DNA from 2 places in the Desulfovibrio sp. JC022 genome. Region 1 is predicted to be linked to the other one. Evidence: predicted binding sites of a transcription regulator. Region 1 holds the regulator's gene; the other holds the start of a gene.
What was found. Region 1 encodes sigma-54, which starts transcription at its own class of promoters, with help from an activator protein. Its sites were predicted from a motif close to CTGGCACGGNNNNTGCTT; they were not measured.
Positions count from the first base shown of each region.

Region 1 (10,337 bases):
ATCTCGCCTGCAATGACAATGCCTTTAGCTGCAGCCTTGCTGACTTCTTCGGCCATTTTCTGCAAAGATTCATTGCGCATCTGAAATGCCTTGAGAAGCATAGGCAGACTGACGCCGGTAACAACCTCTATATCATCCCCCTGCAACAGGGAGAGACTGAGGTTGGTAGGGGTTCCACCGAACATATCGGTAAGAATGAGAACACCATTCCCGTTATTCACTTCGGCAATGTTGTTTTTAAGAGAATCAACAGCCGCGTCAATGCCCTGCGAAACATCAACACTGAGGGAGATAATTCCCTCTTGAGGCCCGACTATTAATTCACCCGCTTCTATAAGCGCTTGTCCGAAGTTACCATGAGTAACAAGAACAATTCCGTTTTTGCTAGATTCTGTGCCCATCAAAATTCCCGATATATTCAACTATAAAAACTATTTTAAATGAATGTGCTTATGCTCAAGTGAAACAGAATAACCATTATCCTTGAGAGTTGCAAATATCCTTTCAGCGGTGGCAACGGAACGATGACGTCCGCCGGTACAGCCAACAGCAATAGTCAGCCTGTATCTTCCTTCCTCCTCGTAAAGAGGAAGCACATACTGAATGAAATCGAGATATTTCTCAATAAAAATTGAACCGGGTTCCGTACCTAAAACATAATCAGAAATAACCTTATCCTGACCGGAAAACGGGCGAAGCTCTTCTTCAAAGTATGGATTAGGCAGAAAACGAAGATCCATAACCATATCCGCAGCAGTTGGCACATCATGCTTAAAACCAAAAGACATAACATGAACACGCAATCCACGGGTCTTCTCGCTGAGCTCGGCCCATTTTTCCTGAATCCTGCGCCGCAGATCATGAATGGAATAAGTAGTGGTATCAATGACCAGATCAGCCTGATTGCGGACTTCTCCAAGAGCTTCCTTCTCTTTTTCAAGAGCCTGCTCAAGACCGATATCTCTCGATTCAAGGGGGTGTAAACGGCGGGTGGTGGCGTATCTACGCACCAATTCCGGCAGACGTGCTTCAAGATAAAGAATACTTGGACGATACCCTTTGGAAGTTAGTTCTTCACGGGTGGCTTCCCAGTCGACACTGAATTCAAGCTGTCGCAGATCCATACCCAGCACCAGCCCACGGTAGGCATTGTCACGAGTATTGAAAAGTTCAACCAGACGCGGAAGCATCCCTGCGGGCAGTCCGTCAACACAGAAAAAACGCAGATCCTCGAAGACTTTCAGAACAGTAGATTTACCGGCACCGGAAAGCCCGGTAACAACAATCACAGGAAAGGAATCCACATCAACCACCCCAGTATCCTCCTTGTACAATAGCCCACAAACAAAATTAGCAATGACCTGAGTTCATTGCTAATCTGATTTTCATTGATTCCGTAAGATTCCGGATCTAGCCGAGACCGAGAAGTTTAAGCAAATCCTGCTTATCCCCGGTATCAATAAACGCCTGCCGGAAAGCTTCATCTTTAAGCTGCCGGGAAATCTGCGCCAGCACCTTCAAATGAGCACCGGCCCCCTGCTCGGGGGCCAGTACCATAAAGAATATCTTACATGGCTGCATGTCCAGAGATTCAAAGTCGACTCCCTCGCTGGAGCGGCCGACAACTACGACAATCTCTTCAAGACATTCCAGTTTACCGTGGGGGATGGCTATGCCATCCCCGATTCCGGTTGTTCCAAGTTTTTCACGATCATTAAGGACCTTAAGGGCATTTTCCACATCCACTTCCAGACCTGCGTCCTTGAGGGTGGAAACCATTTCTTTCAGAACTTCACTCTTATCAGAGGCCTGTAGTTCATGAACAACAAGGTCCTTCGCCAAATTATCAGTTATATTCATCAGTTAGTATCCCGGGTCAATTAAACCGAAATCGCCATTATTGCGGCGGTAGATTACATTTATAGCTTCGTTATCCGCATTGCGGAATACGAGGAATTCATGGTCGAGAGTCTGAAGCTGCTCTGCGGCTTCATCAATACTCATAGGCTTGGGAACAAAAGAGTCGGACTCGACAATTACAGGTTCCCTGTACTCTTCCTCTCCATAGCTGAGAATATCCATACGGGCAGGAGCTGCGTCCTTACGCCTGTGACTTCTCATCTTTTCATTTGCGCGGCGAAGCTGGGCTTCTAGCTTGTCCAGAACCATATCCACGGTGGAATACATGTCCTCGGACACTTCGTAAGCTGAGACATGTAAATGGTCGGAGGTAAAAACTACTTCCGCAACATGCCTGAACTTATCAACTGACAGATTCACCTGCATATCAGTATTGTCAGGGTTGCTGACGTACTTTACCAACTTGGAGAAACGGCTGTTTGCATATTCCTTAAGATGTTCGGATGCGTCGAAATTCTTAAAAGTAAATGCTACGTTCATAAAGAGCCTCCTTAGTAAGGGGTGAATATGCGTTGATTTCTCCGGACTACATTAGAATACCTTTTTCCTCTTGGATGAGGAGAGTATCCCCATTGCAGTCCTGTACTTGGCTACGGTCCTTCTGGCTATATTGACTTCCAGCTTCTCTTTGAGAATCTCAGCAATCTTCTCGTCGCTGAGGGGCTTCTTTCCGTCCTCTTCGCCGATCAACTTTTTGATCGTCGCCTTGACGGACTCGGAACCGACCTGAGATCCGTCATCCAGACCGAGAGCACTATTAAAAAAGAACTTAAGTTCATAGATTCCATGCGGAGTAGAAACATACTTATTAGTAGTGATTCGACTCACAGTGGATTCATGCATCTCGATGTCTTCCGCAACCTCCTTAAGGATAAGCGGTTTTAACTTGGTGACACCGTGGGCGAAAAATTCGCGCTGAAACCTCACTATGGATTCAAGAACTTTATATAAGGTGCGCTGCCGCTGGTACAGGCTCTTCATCAGCCATTGTGCGGAACGCATCTTGTCCTGAAAATATTCCTTATCATCTCCCTTGGTTGATGCCAACGTCTCCACATAAAAAGCATTCATCTGCAATTTAGGAAGACCGTCTTCGTTCAGAACTATGACAAAATCACCATCATATTCATAAACATAAGCATCCGGGCTGACATAGAAAGAGTCTCCACCTGAAAAACTTGCTCCGGGCAATGGATCAAGTGTCTGCATCAGATCAAGGTAACTCTTTAAATCCTCCATGCTGAGCTTGAACTTCCGAGCCAGCGGCTTGTAGCGTTTCTTCTCAAGATCATCCAGATGGTCCCGGACCAACGAGACCAGAATCGGATCATCATCAAGCTTCAATGCTTCCAGCTGGATAAGCAGACATTCCTGCGGAGTCCTTGCCGCCACGCCTACCGGATCGAAACGCTGGATGCGGTGAAGCACCTTTTCCACGTCTTCGATTTCAGCATAGCATGTTTCACATACTTCTTCCAAGTCTATCCGTAAAAAACCTCCCGAACTTAAATTACCCATAAGGCATTCGCCGATGGTCTTTTCTTCGTCGGTAAAATCAGAGAGGCTCATCTGCCAATGCAGATGCCCTTCAAGAGAAGCCGTCTTGGTCAGACGCGTTTCAAATGAAGTTCCTTCTTCATAAGATTCAGACTCGCGGGAAGCAGACTGCTTTGATGTGCTGGAGAATTCACCGAGATAGTTTTCCCACTCGGCTTCCTTGGAAATTTGTGCCTCTTCGGCCGTAGCGGTGCCTGCATCAGCATCAGCAGCGTCAGTTCTCTCCTGCGCTTCAGCTTCTTCAAGAATAGGATTCTCCATAAGCTCCTGATGGACACTATCCACCAGTTCCAGACGGGAGAGCTGCAACAACTTGATCGCCTGCTGCAACTGAGGAGTCATAACCAGCTGTTGAGTAAGCTTTAATTGTTGTCTAAGTTCCAATCCCATATATTCAGGCCACCTTATATTAGTCTCAAACTCAATTTATTTCAGTTAGTTGCACACCAAAGCAATAAAAAAAAATTTTATTAAACCTCAGCCTTGATTTGACTATGCCACATCCCATTACAAGATGCAACAAAGACCTCTGAATTATCTGATATTTAAGGATTTTTTACATACAGAATTTGTATATGAAAAAAGTGTACCAATGTTCGGGCAGACTGTAAATCAACAATGCCAAAATTAATCAAACTTTAGCCCAAAAAAGAGCCGGACTTCAAAAAATGAAGCCCGGCCTGAAAAACAAAATTAGCGTAAAAAACGACTACAAACTAAAACTATCACCCAGATAAAGCCTGCGTGCCTTGGTGTTCTTCACAATATTTTCCGGTGAACCGTTAAGGATAACCCTACCCTCGTAAACAAGATAGGCCCGGTCACAGATGGAGAGTGTTTCACGCACGTTGTGGTCAGAGATCAGAATTCCCAGCCCCATATCTTTCAGTGAAGAAATGATGTCCTGAATATCAATTACTGCGATGGGATCAATCCCCGCAAAGGGTTCGTCAAGCAGAATGAACTTCGGATTGTTAATCATGGCCCGTGCAATCTCAAGACGGCGGCGCTCACCACCGGAAAGATACATGGCCTTCTGGTCTGCCAAACGCAGAATACCCAGTTGGTCAAGCAGTTCATCCGCCCTTTTCGGCACATCTTTACCGGAAAGACCGGTATGTTCGATTATGATTTCAAGATTCTTACGCACGGAAAGTTTCTTGAAAATGGAGCTTTCCTGCGGAAGATAACTGATCCCCTGACGTGCCCGCTCATGCAGGGGCAATCTGGTTATCTGCTTTTTATTAAGATAGACATCCCCGGAAGTAGGTTTGACCACCCCCACAAGCATATAGAATGTTGTGGTTTTCCCCGCTCCGTTAGGACCAAGCAGCCCCACAACCTCGCCCTCGCGCACGGTCAGCCCAATTCCGCGGACGACCTCCTTAGGTCCGTAGCACTTGACCAGTTTCTTGGCGATAATCGAAGACATAACTTCCTTTTTGATGCGCTACGCGCTTTTGATGAAATGATTTTGCCTCCGGCAGCCCTGCCGGGGGCCTCAAACCCTTTGAAAAGGGTTTAAGAATCCCAAACTTTTTTAATAGGGCTTCGCCGCTATAAACGCTTAATCATCATTAAATCATACAGACTAAGGCGAAACATTTTTCGGAGTATAAAAAATAGCCTCAATGGGTTTGTTACCGCCGACAACTTCAGCACGATTATCTTTCAGATAAAACTTAATCTCTTCACCCTGAATATTGTTGGGACCGTCCTGCAACTCGGCATTCCCATTCATATAAATAATGGAATCGCCCACAACATAAGTCAGTTTGTCGCAATGACCTTTGCGGTTGTTCATAACCACTTTAACATTACCACCGGCAACGATCTTCTTGATCTTATCCTGCGTGTCAGTAAGAGAATCACCTTCCGGTCTCAAGTGAGCGGTAAGAGTTTCCGAGGTAAGGGTCACGTCCAAGCGCACGACCTTAACATTACCGGAAAAAGTAATCCGGTTACGGTTTTCGCTAAAAGTCATCTTGGTGGATGTAATCTTGATAGGCACTTCATCCGGCCCGCCGGGCACGCGCTTCTTCTGCGGCTTTTCTTTTTTCACAACCGGAGCTTCAGCTTTGAGGTAAGTACCGAAAACATAACCGACACGCTTCAACTCTTTATCTTTTCCGGGCTTGAAAACAGGATACCATTTACCTTCTTCCTGCCCGACACTGACGGATTCACCAAGTTCAAGTTTGTCCACGATAAGAGACTTGGCATTTGGTTCAGAACGAACATTGAGAACCGCAGTGGCATACATTATTTTAGTCTGAACCGGAGCCAGTAACATTTCGTCCATGGCTTCTTCCATGGCAGCCAACTCACCGCCCCTTTCAATTTCCTGCTTTGCCTTTTTGGCCTTCTCTGCCTTGATTTCAGCCTTACGGGCATCAATTCCGGCCATCTGGGCTTTTTCCAGATTTTTGGGATAAGGAGCAAGGAAAGGCCCCCATGCATACCCCCAGACGGGAGTATCCTTTTTGACCATGGTATCAATGCGATAGAGGGCATACATGCCGCCCTTATCAATCCCAACCTGCGCACGATGACCGGGACTGAGCAGCCCCACAGCCTTTGAAGTGGCCACAGGTTTTTCAATCACATTAATTCTGCGCACGGCATAACGGATGCGAGCATCATCATTAACAATATCAATGTCGCTCTGCTTTACAAACCCAAGAGCATCAGCTTCAGAAACAACTTTTGCGTCAGCCTTAAAAATTGCATACCAGCCGCCTTTGAGGAAGCCGACCTTAACTTTATCACCGGACTTGATCATCCCTCCGGTTGAAGACTTCACTGTCCGCTCCAGATGGTATTTAAGATCCTTGCCCACGTAACGGATATCACCCCAATCCACCAAAGGACTGTCAGGAGCAGCAGGAACAACAACCTTACGGGAAACATAGCCCACAGGTTTCATGTCCTTTTCATCAGAAGCGGGATAAACCGGATACCAATTACCCTGTGCTTTGCCGACCAGAAAACTTTCCGCCGGGGAAAGAACCCATACTACGGCCCCTTTCAAATCGGGTTTTGCGCGTACATTGGCAATAGTCCGGGCAATCTTCAACTCAGACTTTTCATAGGCATGGGCAGATGTTCCAGCCAAAATAAAAACAAGGAAGAACACCGCACAAACAATGGCGGGAGAAAGCAATGCGGATGCGGACCAGCCGCTAAACAATGAACTTTTTTCAGCTATATTAATCAAATGAATGCTCGCTTCTATTGAGGCATTACCACCATGTCCGGTGAAATCAGGGCTTCCATTCCGTCTTCAATCATTATTTCACGGGTGACAAGGTCTACCTTGACCCGATTGGAAGTGATGTAAACGGCAGGACTCTGCACTTTTACATTACCTTCAAGAAAAAGCAGGTTGTCTTTGGGTTTAAAGTCAAGGCGATCAGCCACAAGGCCCATATCACCGTAATGACCTTTAACATTATCCCAGAGCTTGAGGCCTTCACCTTTTTGACTGACCTCACCATGCAAAGCACTGACAAAGACTTCCTTGCGGTCCCGGCCAAGATAATATGTGACCCGGGGTTTGTCAGCAATGACCAGCCCTTTTTCCTGATCGTAGTCAGCACTTCCAGCCCGCAGAATCCACTCAATATCACCGCCGGTTCCCTGAATCAGCTCAATTTCCTCAGCGGAAATATCAGACTGATTTTTATTGGAAAGAAGCGGATTTTCCACAACATCACGTGCCATATGTGGAAAGGTTCCGTATTTCTTACCCAGCAGAGTTCCAGCGCAGACCCCGAAAGACAGGGATAAAATCAAAGATAAAACCAAGCCGATACGGCCCATCTAGCCTGCCCACTCTTTCCAGATTTCATTCAACTTGCCCTGAGCGTCAAGGATGAACGAAATAGCTTCACGCACAGCACCCTGACCGCCCTCGCGGCTGGAGATCCATTTGGATATTCCGAAAATTTCAGGCTGGGCATTCTTCACCGCCATAGGCAATCCCACGCGGACCATAACCGGAACATCAATCCAGTCATCGCCGACGTAGGCCACTTCTTCGTCTTTGAGTCCCTTTTCCTTAAGCAGCTTTTCATAAAAAGGCAGTTTCTCGCGCTGACCGGGATAATATTCAGTAATTCCCAGCTCGGTAACACGCTTTTCAACCGCACCGTGATTCAGTCCGGTGATTACCGCCAGCTCGATGCCCGCCTTCTGGGCAAACTTAATACCGAGGCCGTCCTGCACATTAAAACGCTTCACGACATTGCCTTCATGGTCATAGTAAAGACCACCGTCAGTAAGCACGCCGTCCACATCAAGGATGAGTAATTTAATTTTTTCAGCACGCTGCCTAGCAGACATAATCTACACTCCATGCGGCCAAAAGATCCTTAACCAAGTCTTCTGCTCGATCAAGGGGCCAGCTGTTGGGACCATCGCAAAGTGCACAATCCGGGTCGGGATGGGTTTCCATGAACACACCGGAAGCCCCCGCTGCAACAGCAGCACGGGAAAGCACAGGTACAAATTCACGCTGACCGCCGGACTTACCGTCCAAACCACCGGGAAGCTGCACTGAATGGGTGGCATCAAAAACAACCGGGCATCCCAGCTCTTTCATAATTGCCATGGAACGCATGTCCACCACAAGATTATTGTAACCGAATGAAGACCCGCGCTCGGTAAGCCAGATACGTTCATTTCCGGCTTCGCGCAGCTTATTCACCACGTGACGCATTTCATGAGGAGCAAGAAACTGGCCCTTCTTAACGTTGATGACCCGTCCGGTATTAGCGGCAGCAACAAGAAGGTCGGTCTGGCGGCAGAGAAATGCGGGAATCTGAATCACATCAGCCACTTCGCCAACAGGCGCGGCCTGATCCGGGGTATGAATGTCGGTGACAACGGGAAGACCGGTTTCGTCTTTCACCCGCTGCAACCATTTAAGCCCTTCCTCCATGCCCGGTCCCCTGAAAGAAGTAATGGAGGTCCGATTGGCCTTGTCGAAAGAGCTTTTGAAAATTACCGTCACATCAAGACGGGAAGCGATGTCTGCCAGCACTTCTGCGGCGCGCAGGGCGACATCTATGGTTTCCAGTGCGCAAGGTCCCGCCAGAATAAACGGTCCCTGCAAACTTTTCTGATATAATTCATCGGGGGTCAAAAAGACTACCCTCCAGATATAAGGTTGCCCGGAAACACGGCATAACAGCGTTCCCGGGCAATCAAAAGTTAATTTTTATTTATTGTCGCGGGCGGCCTTGATGAAATCCCTGAACAGCGGATGTGCGTTCATGGGAGTGGATTTGAATTCCGGGTGGAACTGACAACCCAGGAACCACGGATGATCGGGAACTTCCACAATCTCAACCAGAGCTTCGTCCGGGGAAAGACCACTCAGAACCAGACCGGCTTCAACGAGTTGATCCGCAAATTTTTCTTTGTTGAATTCGTAACGATGACGGTGGCGTTCCTGAATTTCAGCTTCGCCGTAAGCTGCCATTGCTTTAGTGCCTTCAACAACTTTGCAGGGGTAAGCACCAAGACGCATTGTTCCGCCTTTGTCGCTTTCTTCGCAACGGCTTTCAGTCTTCTTGGTGCGGTAATCGTACCATTCTTTCATCAAGTAAATTACATTGTCAGTACCGTTAGGATTGAACTCTTCAGAATTAGCACCCTTCAGCCCCATAACGTTACGAGCATATTCAATCACAGCGCACTGCATGCCGAGGCAGATTCCAAAGAAAGGAACCTTATTTTCGCGAGCATACTGGATAGTAGTAATTTTACCTTCAACTCCACGGTGACCGAATCCTCCGGGAACCAGAACGCCGTCAATTCCGGCCATCTTTTCCTTAACATTTTCAGGAGTGATCTCTTCGGAATTCACATAACGCAGGTTGACTTTAACCTCGTTAGCAACACCGCCGTGGATGAGGGCTTCGTGCAATGACTTGTAAGCTTCCTTGAGGTCCACATATTTACCGACAATGCCGATTGTGGTTTCACCTTTGGGGTGCTCAAGAATATGATTAAGTTTTTTCCATGGCTCAAGATTGCAGTTCTTAGCCGGAAGCTTAAGCAGGATAGCGATTTTCTGATCCAAACCTTCATTATAAAAACTGAGCGGAAGCTGGTAGATAGACTTAACATCAACAGCAGTGAAAACCGCGTCACGGTCAACGTCACAGAAAAGTGCAATCTTGCGTTTGATATCTTCATCCAGATCAACTTCACTACGACAGAGAATAATATCAGGATGAATACCGATACCACGAAGTTCTTTAACGGAGTGCTGGGTAGGCTTGGTTTTTACTTCACCGGCAGCAGCAAGATAAGGAACGAGGGTCAGGTGAATATAAAGCACATTCTCGCTGCCCAGTTCGGAGCGCAGCTGACGGATGGCTTCAAGAAAAGGAAGACCTTCAATATCACCAACAGTACCGCCGATCTCGATGAGGGCCACGTCCTCGCCGTTGGGAACATTTTTCACGGCGTTCTTGATCTCATCAGTAATGTGCGGAATAACCTGTACGGTACCGCCGAGGTAATCGCCGCGACGTTCTTTGGTGATTACGTTGTGATAAACACGACCGGAAGTCATGTTGTTTTTCTGGCCAAGCGGAACCCCAAGGTAACGTTCATAGTGACCGAGGTCGAGATCGGTTTCCGCGCCGTCGTCAGTTACGTAAACTTCCCCGTGCTGAAAGGGGTTCATGGTACCGGGGTCAACATTGATATAAGGATCAAGCTTCTGAATGGTTGCGGTCATCCCTCTGGCTTTAAGAAGTGCGCCGATGGATGCTGCTGCAAGCCCTTTACCAAGTGAGGACAACACGCCCCCGGTGATGAATATAAATTTGGTTTTCATAACGCTC
Region 1 is NZ_VOPZ01000002.1:4,651-14,987, forward strand. It holds gene FMS18_RS02980 (PTS sugar transporter subunit IIA) at 1-401, opposite strand, end outside; gene rapZ (RNase adapter RapZ) at 432-1,313, opposite strand; gene FMS18_RS02990 (PTS sugar transporter subunit IIA) at 1,411-1,860, opposite strand; gene raiA (ribosome-associated translation inhibitor RaiA) at 1,864-2,400, opposite strand; gene rpoN (RNA polymerase factor sigma-54) at 2,452-3,867, opposite strand; gene lptB (LPS export ABC transporter ATP-binding protein) at 4,187-4,909, opposite strand; gene FMS18_RS03010 (LptA/OstA family protein) at 5,069-6,694, opposite strand; gene lptC (LPS export ABC transporter periplasmic protein LptC) at 6,709-7,299, opposite strand; gene FMS18_RS03020 (HAD family hydrolase) at 7,300-7,821, opposite strand; gene kdsA (3-deoxy-8-phosphooctulonate synthase) at 7,811-8,623, opposite strand; gene FMS18_RS03030 (CTP synthase) at 8,699-10,330, opposite strand.

Region 2 (10,337 bases), on a different contig from region 1:
AATGCTCGATAATTCCCTGCATCTTGATTCAATTGAAGATATACTTGAGGAGAAAACCGGGTTCCGGCCGGTTTTTGATGATGATGTAACCGCACTCTCAATCGATTGGGTTGGCTCTACGGCATCCTAGGTCTGTTTTGTAATTTTGTTCTTGAAGGCATTTAGCACTGCTTTTATTTCGTTGCGATATAAATACGACATGAGCAGGAGAACAAGGGTTACAGTGATGTCTGCTGTTTTGTGATGATTTTGTTCTCTGTCCGGCAGATCAAGCCATTTGTTTATAATGGTTCGTTTTCTTTCCGGAGGAATGGCAGCCATATTCTTATTGATAAGTTTGACCAGCCCAGGATTATTTTTGCTTACTGTGGGGTAAAGCTCTCTGGTATAAAGTTCCTGAACGTTTTTGAATAAGTCCGTTATCCCAAATTTATTCATCTGATAGAGAGCCACCGGGCAGTCGGCTACGAATATTTTTAGCCGCCCTTCAGCTGCGGCTGTGTACATTGCATGCGCCGAATCAAAAAGCATAAGCGGGGTGTATGGGTGGTGGTGTTCCATGAAAATTTTCGCGTAGCCTTCTTTGATTACTCCGCAGCTTTCACCTCCGTTTAATATCGTTTTTTCATTAATGTTCCGGGCAGCAAAAAGTCCGCCTTTGAAATGAAAAATGTAATCTCCGTAGAGCATTTTTTCTGCGCGGCTTTTTGAATAAAACATGCCTCCGTTAATGCTGGCTTTACCGCTTATTGTATCTTGCACGGCAGTTTTCCAGGGCTGAAGCCTGAATTTGATTTCCGTCCCGGACTGCTCGGACCATTCTTTCCATAAATCAATAAGTACCCCGTCCGGCTTACCTTTATTATTTATAAAAGCGAGCGGAGGCATGCTTGAGGAGTGAGTTACGATAAGGGGGGAAGAAGTAGCAACTTCTGCCGTTAATATAATTGATACCGCGGCAATGGTGGCGAAGATGTGTTTTATGGATGTTGTCATTTTTGCCACAGCTATCTTTTTGTGTCTTGATGTGTTGCTTGCAAAATATATTATTAGCAGCAAGAGCTGGGGTAATCCATATAAATATTTATAACTGTAAATTAGTATAGAAATAATTCTCGGTGAGGCGTGCAGAAGGCCATTACGCAGGTGGGTTAACTTGCTGCGGCAAGTTCCATTAATTTGGCAAAGCTTTCCTCAATGGTTTGCTTGTCTTCGACCAGCTGTTGCAGAAAATCGTTGATGACCGGAACCATTTTTATGGCGGTGTCAATTTCCGGGTTGGCACCTTTTTGGTAAGCTCCGATGTTAACCATGTCTTCAACTTTTCGGAAGGTAGCCAACTGGCCGAGGACCTTGCGTCCGGCGGCTACAATATCACCCTGTACAATATCTCCGCGTACACGGCTGACGCTTTTGAGTACGTCGATGCAGGGGTAGTGTCCCTGGTCGGCAAGGTCGCGGGTGAGTACAATGTGTCCGTCAAGAATTGAACGCACGGCATCGGCAATGGGTTCGGTAAAGTCGTCACCGTCAACCAGTACTGTGTAAATTCCGGTGATGGACCCGTGCTGATTCTTTCCTGCGCGCTCCAGCAGTTTGGGTAACTGGGCGAACACTGAAGGTGTGTAACCTCCACGGGTCGGCGGTTCGCCAGCGGCTAGGCCCACTTCTCGGCCGGCCATGGCAAAGCGGGTTACCGAGTCCATCATCAAAAGGACGTCTTTGTTCAGGTCACGGAAATATTCGGCAATGGCGGTGGCAGTATATGCTGCGCGCATACGGATAAGCGGGCTTTTGTCGGAAGTGGCGATGACCAGCACTGAACGGGCCAGTCCTTCCGGTCCGAGATCACGTTCTATGAATTCGACAACCTCACGACCACGCTCGCCGACCAGAGCGATAACGTTGATATCTGCCACAGTGTAGCGGGCCATCATGGAGAGCAGTGTCGATTTTCCGACCCCTGATCCGGCCATAATACCCATGCGCTGGCCTTTGCCGATGGTCAGCAGGCCGTTGATAGATTTGACACCGACGTCAAGCGGTTCATTGATGCGTGGACGTTCCAGCGGGTTGGGAGGGTCGCGATGCAGGGGGTTGTAAGCTTCGGGTATGATAGGGCCTTTGCCGTCAATTGGTTCGCCAAAGGCGTCAACAGCACGTCCCAGCAGGTTCATGCCTACAGGAACCTTGGGCGGAGTTCTGGAGTTTTCAATCAGGCTGCCGGGACTGATGCCATGCATTTCCCCGTAAGGCATGAACAGGCAGGCACCATCCCTGAAGCCGACGACTTCAGCGGCGATGGGGGATTCTGCTTCTTCGGGTATGAGTTGACAGACTGAACCCAAGGGGGCTTTGATGCCCTTTCCTTCGGCAATCAGCCCGACAACCTTGCTTACCCGGCCGTAGCTGCGGCAGGGGTCCAGTGCGGAAAGGAGTTGTGTGCAGCCTTTCATGTCGGCCATGGTTATTCTCCCGTTCCTGGCGCGAGCTGTCCGAGAATTGCCTGTACGCCTTCCCAGCGGGAAGTGACGGTATTCTCGATCATAGCATCGGCGGCTTCGACAATAACTCCTCCGTTGTCGATGGCGGGATCAGCCTTGATCCGCCATTTGGCAAGGTCGGGGTGTTCGGTCTGGGCCTGCTCAAGCAGGGGGCCTATGATTCCGCTGTCATCCGGGGATACTTTAATCACCAGCTGGGTCATGGAATCTATGCGGTTCAGGGCATCGTCAAGCAGGGCTGCAAGGATTTCCTGTCTGCGGCTTTCCATTTCCACGGCCAATGTTTTCTCTATGACCATGAAGACCAGTGAGATGGCATCGGCTGACTGGGCCATCATCACATTGTGTGACTGGTCTTGAATTGCCTGCAAGGTCTGGCCGAGATGCTGGCTGAAGCCTATCATCTGCTGTTCAGCGTCCTGAGCGGCTTGAGCCTGTCCGGCGGCATATCCTTCCGCCTGCGCATTGGCCTTGATGGCTTCCGCGTCAGTCATGGCTTTGGCAATTATCTCCTTGGCCATGTTCTGGGCTTTAGCCTTGACCCGCTCATAATATTCGCGGTCAGTGTCGTCGTTCCAGGTCGGCTTCTTTTTGCCTTCCATTTCCTGTATCGTCATCTCCTGAGTCTTGTTGTTGGAATCAAGACCCATGATGACCCTACCGGTGTAGAACTTGTCTTCTTCAGCCTTAGACAAAGACATCTCCTGAACCTCTGCTGATCATTATCCGGCCTTCGTCTTCGAGGCGGCGGATATTCTTTACAATATTCTGCTGTGCACCTTCCACATCGGAAAGTTTCACAGGTCCCATGATTTCGAGGTCTTCGCGGATCATATTGGAAGCTCGTTCGGACATGTTCTTGAAGAAAAGCTCCTGTAAATCGTCAGATGCACCCTTGAGTGCGGTGGTGAGCTCTTCGTTTGAAACTTCCTTGAGCAGTTCGCGGATCGCGCGATCGTCCAGCCCTTTGATGTCTTCGAAAACGAACATGAGGTTCCTGATTTCTTCGGCCATCTGGGTGGATTCTTCCTCGATTTCTGAAAGAACTTCCTCTTCTGTTGAGCGGTCCACGGCGTTGAGGATTTCCGCTACTGCGGGGACGCCGCCCACTTTCTTTCCTTCCTTGCCGCCCATGGCGATCAGCTGGCTTTGAAGCACCCGATCCACTTCCATGAGCATTTCTTCCGCAACCGCTTCCAGTTTGGCCAGTCTCATGAGCACTTCGGCTCTTACGCCGCCGGGCAGGTTGGATATAAGATCCGCTGCCTGATCCGGGTGCAGGTGACCAATGATAAGGGCCAGTGTCTGCGGATGTTCGTTCCTGAGAATCTGGGCCAGAATCTTGGGACTGACGTTCTGGAGTTCCTGAAAAGGAGCTGGGCCGCTTTCAAGGTCGAGTTTATCCAGAATGTATTTTGCGGTTTCTTCATCAAGGGATTTACTGAGCAGCCTTTTGACCTGATCAGCTCCGCCCATGAGAAGTTCAGCACCGTAAGCCAGAGTTTCGTTGAACTCTTTAAGTACTTCCAAAACCTGTTCCTTGGGGACTGAATCCATCTCCAGCATGGCTTTTGATACTTCGGCAATTTCTTGACGATTCATGCGTTTGAAGGTTTCAGCGGTAAACTTGTCCCCGAGGGCGAGAAGTACGATTGCTGTTTTTTGGTTACCGGTGAACGGCGTTGACAATTTAAGCTGCCTCCTGCTGCTTCAGCCAGCTCTTTAGCACCTGCACAGCCTGATCCATGTTCTTTTCCGAGAGTTGCAGAGCCTGAGCCTTGGCGTTCTCCAGTCTACGTGCCGTATCAAGAGCCTCTTCGTCAAGGTCGCTTTCATCAATTGCGAGTCTTTCACCTGCTTCGGGCAGTCCTGCAACTTCGTCAATTTCATCTTCAGTAACACGGGGTTTGATCAGAGCCATGACTACCGGACGTACAACCAGAATCAGGAAGAGGAAGATCAGGAGGCCGTTGAGGAAAGGCTTGCCAAGGCGCTGTGCGTATTCGAGCATGGTGCGCATGAGGCCTTCGTCACCGAACATATCCTGCATGCCGAAGGACATATTGGAGACTTCAACTATATCGCCGCGTACTTCGTCATAACCGACTGCGGAGCTTACCAGTTCCCGGATGCGCTGCATTTCTTCTTCAGAGCGGGGGACGTAGGTCATTTCGCCGGTGTCAGGGTCTTTGGTGTAGGTTCCGTCAACGATAACCGCTACGCTGAGGCGTTTGAGCTCGCCTACAGGAACGATGATCTGCTGTTCTTCTTTATTGATTTCATAGTTGGTGGTGCGGGTTTCACGGGTGGAGTCCTGAGTAGTGGCTGTTCCGGTGAAACCGTCGCCGCGAAAGTTTGCCTCGGGTACGCCGCCGTCAACATTGGCGGTACCGCGTGTTGTTTCTTCACTGGTCTGTTCGGAGCGTGCCACCTGACCGTCAGGGTCGTATGCTTCTGTCTTGATGGTGCGCTGTCTGAAGTCGAGATCTGCGTTAACTTTGGCGATGACTTTATCCGGTCCGACGATGGGCATGAGCAGACGCTGGATGCGCTGTTCAATCTTGGATTCGAGGCCGGATTTGTATTCGAGCTGGCTGTTGGTGATGTTCAGTCCCAGTCCGCCGTCATCTTCGGGCTGGTAGAGGACCTGTCCGCGCATATCAGTAATAGTGACGTGCCCAGGTTTCAAACCTTCAACAGACATGACTACGAGATTTAATACACCTTTGATCTGCTTATCGGAAAGCTTTTCCCCTTCTTTGAGCTTAAGGACTACGGAAGCTGAAGGGTCAATTTGCTCTTCAATAAACAGGGACTTGGAAGGCATCACCAGATGGACTCTGGCGCGGTCAACCTGCGGAAATTCGGTGATTGTACGTGCTAGTTCACCCTGTAGGGCACGCTGGTAGTTGATGCGCTGAATGAAGTCAGTTTGTCCGATTTGAACCTCGTCGAAAATTTCATAGCCGATTCCCTGTCCGTGAAGAGCTCCTTCCCCGGCTATTTTCAGGCGCAGGTCGTAGACTTTATCTGCGGGAACCAGAATTGTAGAACCGTTGTCCTCAATTTTGTAAGGCTCCTTGGTAGATTGCAGGATGGAAACAACGCGGGATGCGTCTTCTGCGTAAAGTTTGGTGTAAAGAACTCTGTACTCAGTCTGGTTGAGCCAGAATACCATGAGAATGAATGCGATTACGACTGTGGCCGCAAGTCCGCCGATCATGATCCGCTGTGAAACTGTGCGGTCAGACCAGAAACCTTGAAATTTACCCAGATACTCAACGATGAAATTTGGCATACTAAAACTCCTGACGATTTTTCATTTGTTTAAGCAATATGCAGTCCAACGTAAAGTTGTTTATTGAAATTAGTAGTTTATCGCGGTTGTTTTGAGAGAGGTCTTAGGCGGCGAGAGCAGGTGACAAAAAAATGTCCGGACTTAAGACGAGTAAAAGCCGCCATAAAAGAAGCCTGTTTAGGACCCTCTTATGGCAGCTGTATTTTCTAAGATGGTAGTCGGAGCAAATTGATCTACCTGATTAGAAAGGCATTTTCATGACTTCCTGATAAGCAGTCATAACTTTGGTACGCACAGTACTGGTCATGGTCATGGCAACACTGGCCTTCTGTAATGAGATCATCAACTCATGGACGTTCTGGTTTTTTCCGGAAGCAAATTCCTCGATCATAGCTTTTTTCTGACCTTGCAGCTCGTTGACGCCTTTGATGGAGTCCGTGAGGGTTTCGGAAAAAGAGTTCGGTTCGGCCTTATGAAGATCCATTGTCTTGTCGAACTTTTTATCGAACTTCTGCTGGTTCTGGATTGCATTGCTGTATGCATTCATTGCTACGTTTCTGATGGACATGTTTTGCTCCTTTTTCGTGTGTCGGAAATCCGTCGGTTGTAATCAGCCGGGTCTTACTGTCCCATTCCGATTCTCAGTGCGCGGTTGAACATCCTCTTGGCGGAGTCTACTGATTGCGCGTTGGCTTCGTAAGATCTGCTGATGGTGATCATGTTGACCATTTCCTCGACAACGTTAATGTCCGGATATTTGACGATTCCTTTTGAGTTGGCGTCAGGATGGTTCGGCTCATACACTTCTTTAAAAGGACGGGTGTCGGAGACTACGCCTCTGACTGTTACGCCCCGAAGCTGCTGGTTGAGCTGTTGATCCATGGCGGTTTCAAAAGGTGAGAGTACGGGGCTGGACTCCATGGCAACACTTTTGCGGCGGTAAGCGCCGCCTTCGGCTGTCCGTGTAGTCCTGGCGTTAGCCATGTTCATGGATACAACGTTCAGGTACTCCCTTTGGGCTTTAAGCCCTGAAGCTCCGATATCAAGTGCTGTGAAGAAGTTCATTATCTAGCTCCGCTTTGGATGATTTTGTTCATGCCCTGAAAATTTTTCCCGATAACCTGAGAGAGGGCATTGTAGTAAAGGGTGTTCTTGGCCATGGCGACCATCTCTTTATCCATGTCGACCCGGTTTTCACCGTGAACGACTCTGGGTTCGAAGTTGGAAAGAACATCTCCTTCAAACTTGTTTGCATCAAAAGCATTGGGGATATGCATTTTGCTGGTTTTGGTCATCTTACCTTTGGCATCAAGGCCCATGGCCTTTTGAAGATCGTCTTCAAACTCGAGGCGTTTTTCCTTGTAGCCTGGGGTGTTGACGTTAGCCAGATTGGAGGAGACGAGGTTTTGACGCTGTAATCTCAGATCGAGTACTTTACCTGTCAATTGTATGTGGCTTCCGAAAAGTCCTTTCATGTGTATATCCTCCTGCAAAAAATTCCCGGTGCCGGTATGGGCCGGAAAGAATTGGTATTTACTTTGTGATTCGTATTTAGCAAAAGCTGTGCCGTTCTTGTAATTACTTGAAATGTATGATTAGTTTTTGCGTTGCTTTTGCCTGTGTGGCTTTGGTGTCGGAAATCGGGCGCAAAAAATATATCCATTATATAATGTAGGGAGTGCTGGGTTTGGTTTTGGCACGCGGCATGCATAAACTCAGGCAGACCCTTAGAGGTCGAAAAAAATGCCGCTTAGGATTGTCCGGCGGTAAATAAAATTTCCGGAGGGGAATTATGAGTCATTTAGATTATGAAATTAACAAGGAACTCGGTGAGTGTTATCTGTTCATGGGTGAACTGGATAAGGCTGAAGATTACTACAAGAAGGCTGCCGGATCTAACGGTGTGCATCCTGATCCTTACATCGGTCTTGCAACAATCGCAGTCCAGCGTGGTGAGTATGATGCTGCCATGTCACTGTATGAAAAAGCTCATCAGGTAGAAGCTACCGATAAGAGTTTTGCCGGCATGGGACTGATCCAGATGGAAACCTCCCGTCAGGACGAAGCCTTTGACAACTTTTCTCAGGCTCTCGACATTAACATCAGCAACATGGTTGCTCTTTTCGGCATCATCAGGATCGGTCACGAGGCTGAAAGAATGGCTGAAGCTATTCCTTTCCTCGAAAAGTTCCTCGAAGTTGATCCCGAGAAGCACGAAGTCCGCTACTCCCTCGCAGGTCTTTACATCTGCATGGAGCAGAAGGAAAAAGCTGTCGAGCAGCTTGAAATGATCCTTGAAAAGGATCCCGCAAATGAAGCGGCTAAGGAACTGCTGAGCCAGATTTAGCTCACACAGATCCTTTATATATAGCCGACTCCCCTCCCGGTTGGTCCCGTTCCTGTTCGTGTGGTTCGGGAGCGGGGACCAACTACCGGCGAGAAAATGTGCGGTCCGGAAGCTTGCCTTTACGGCATAAATCCGGCACAACTCCACAAAAAACAAAGTGGAGATGTGTTATGGATATGTTGCCTGTAAAGCGCGGAGTGCTCAGTGTTACTGATAAATCCGGGCTTGCTGAATTTGCGGCTGAGTTGGCTGGTTTCGGTGTTGAACTCATCAGCACCGGCGGCACAAGGAAAATGCTTCTTGATGCCGGACTGGATGTTAAATCTGTAAGTGATGTTACCGGTTTCCCTGAGATCATGGGCGGTCGTGTAAAGACCCTGCACCCCAGCGTGCATGGCGGCATCCTTGCTGACAAGGATAACCCGGAGCACCTGTCGACTCTCGAAGAACACGGAATCGAGACCATCGATATGGTTTGTGTTAACCTGTACAATTTTGCCAAGGCTGTAAGTGAAGGGCAGGATCTGAAAAACGCTGTCGAGCAGATCGACATCGGTGGTCCCACTATGCTGCGTGCTTCAGCGAAAAATTTCCATTCCGTTCTGGTTATTCCCAGTCCGGTACATTACCCCCGTATTCTTGAAGACATAAAAAAGAACGACGGCAAGGTTTCTCTCGCGCTCAGAAAAGATCTGGCTGCGGAGACTTTTGCGCTTGTCTCTGAATACGATTCCATGATTGCCAAATATCTGGCAGATCACGACGCGTAATATTTTAAAAGTGGGATGTCATTTTTATGGCATCCCGTTTTTATGTTATGATACGCTTCGCGTTTTAGTCGGGTGATTTCGCCTCCGGCGGCCAAAGGGGATAATCCCCTTTGGAATCCTTAGTTGGGTAAAATTTTGTTATCGACAGCGGCGAAGCCTAATAAAAGTTTTTGGGATTCTTAAACCCGTTTTACAAAAAGGGTTTAAGCCCCCGGAGGGATAGTCTTATAGCTCTTAAAGCCAAAGGTAATACTCAGGGCCTTAAGCCCAGTGAGTTGAAACGTGTCAACCGTCTTGCGGACCGTCGTTACAATGACCCCAACGGGTTCACTAATGAGCAGGCCCGCGAGCTCTCTTTTCTCAGTCATGAAATCGGACGCCAGATTGGCCTGTTGATCAATCGGCAGGGTAAACCGGAAATGATTCTGGTCGGTGATCCGGGGTCAATCTATATTCCCGAATTGCCGAGGACCCGTCAGTCCGAAGGGCGGTTGCGCGGTTTGCGACTCCTGCATACCCATATTTCCGGGGAAAACCTGTCCGAGGAAGATCTCATGGATATGGTTTTCCTGCGTCTGGACAGCGTCAGCGTCATTGCATCCAACCCGCATGGTGAACCTGATTTTGTTCAGTTCGCCTATCTGCTTCCTCCAGGTTCCGGAGAAAAACCTTACGAACAGCTTGCCCCGGTACGCTGGGACCGTGCGGACATGGATCTTCCGAACCAGATTAAAGCCCTCGAAGATGAATTTCGCCGTGCGGACCGTACCCGCGATACCACTGATAAACGTGAGCGGGCCATTGTGGTCAGTGTTTCGCAGGACCCCAAGTCTGTGCAGGAACGTTCCCTTGATGAGCTGGAAGACCTTGCAGATACCGCAGGGCTGAAGGTTGAAGGACGTCTGGTGCAGCGTATCCGTAAACTCAATCCCAAATTTATCATGGGTAAGGGCAAACTTGCCGAGCTGGAAGTTATTGCCTTGCAGGCTGATGCGGAAGTGATCCTTTTTGATCAGGAACTTTCTGCCGCCCAGATGCGTAACCTTGCCAAGCTGACTGAACGCAAGGTACTGGACCGCACTCAGCTTATTCTGGATATTTTTGCCCAGCATGCCACCACCCGCGCCGGTAAATTGCAGGTGGAGATGGCGCAGCTCAAGTACACCATGCCGCGTTTGGTCGGTAAGAACCGGGCTATGTCGAAGCTTATGGGCGGAATCGGCGGTCGCGGTCCCGGTGAGACCAAGCTGGAGATTGATCGCCGTCGTATCAAGGATAAACTCACTAAGCTGGGCAAGGAACTGAAAAAGGTAAGTCGTCAGCGGGGATTTACCCGTGAACGGCGTGCACGTGCCGGTGTTCCGGTTGTGTCGCTGGTCGGTTATACAAATGCGGGCAAGTCTACCTTACTCAATACC
Region 2 is NZ_VOPZ01000001.1:569,922-580,258, forward strand. It holds gene FMS18_RS02535 (fused response regulator/phosphatase) at 1-130, shown strand, start outside; gene FMS18_RS02540 (transporter substrate-binding domain-containing protein) at 127-996, opposite strand; gene FMS18_RS02545 (FliI/YscN family ATPase) at 1,152-2,465, opposite strand; gene FMS18_RS02550 (FliH/SctL family protein) at 2,468-3,205, opposite strand; gene fliG (flagellar motor switch protein FliG) at 3,192-4,193, opposite strand; gene fliF (flagellar basal-body MS-ring/collar protein FliF) at 4,195-5,802, opposite strand; gene fliE (flagellar hook-basal body complex protein FliE) at 6,044-6,370, opposite strand; gene flgC (flagellar basal body rod protein FlgC) at 6,424-6,867, opposite strand; gene flgB (flagellar basal body rod protein FlgB) at 6,867-7,277, opposite strand; gene FMS18_RS02580 (lipopolysaccharide assembly protein LapB) at 7,595-8,149, shown strand; gene FMS18_RS02585 (IMP cyclohydrolase) at 8,320-8,919, shown strand; gene hflX (GTPase HflX) at 9,195-10,337, shown strand, end outside.
Region 2: a site for sigma-54 is predicted at 7,355-7,372, ahead of flgB (flagellar basal body rod protein FlgB). Genes of this name have one in related genera too.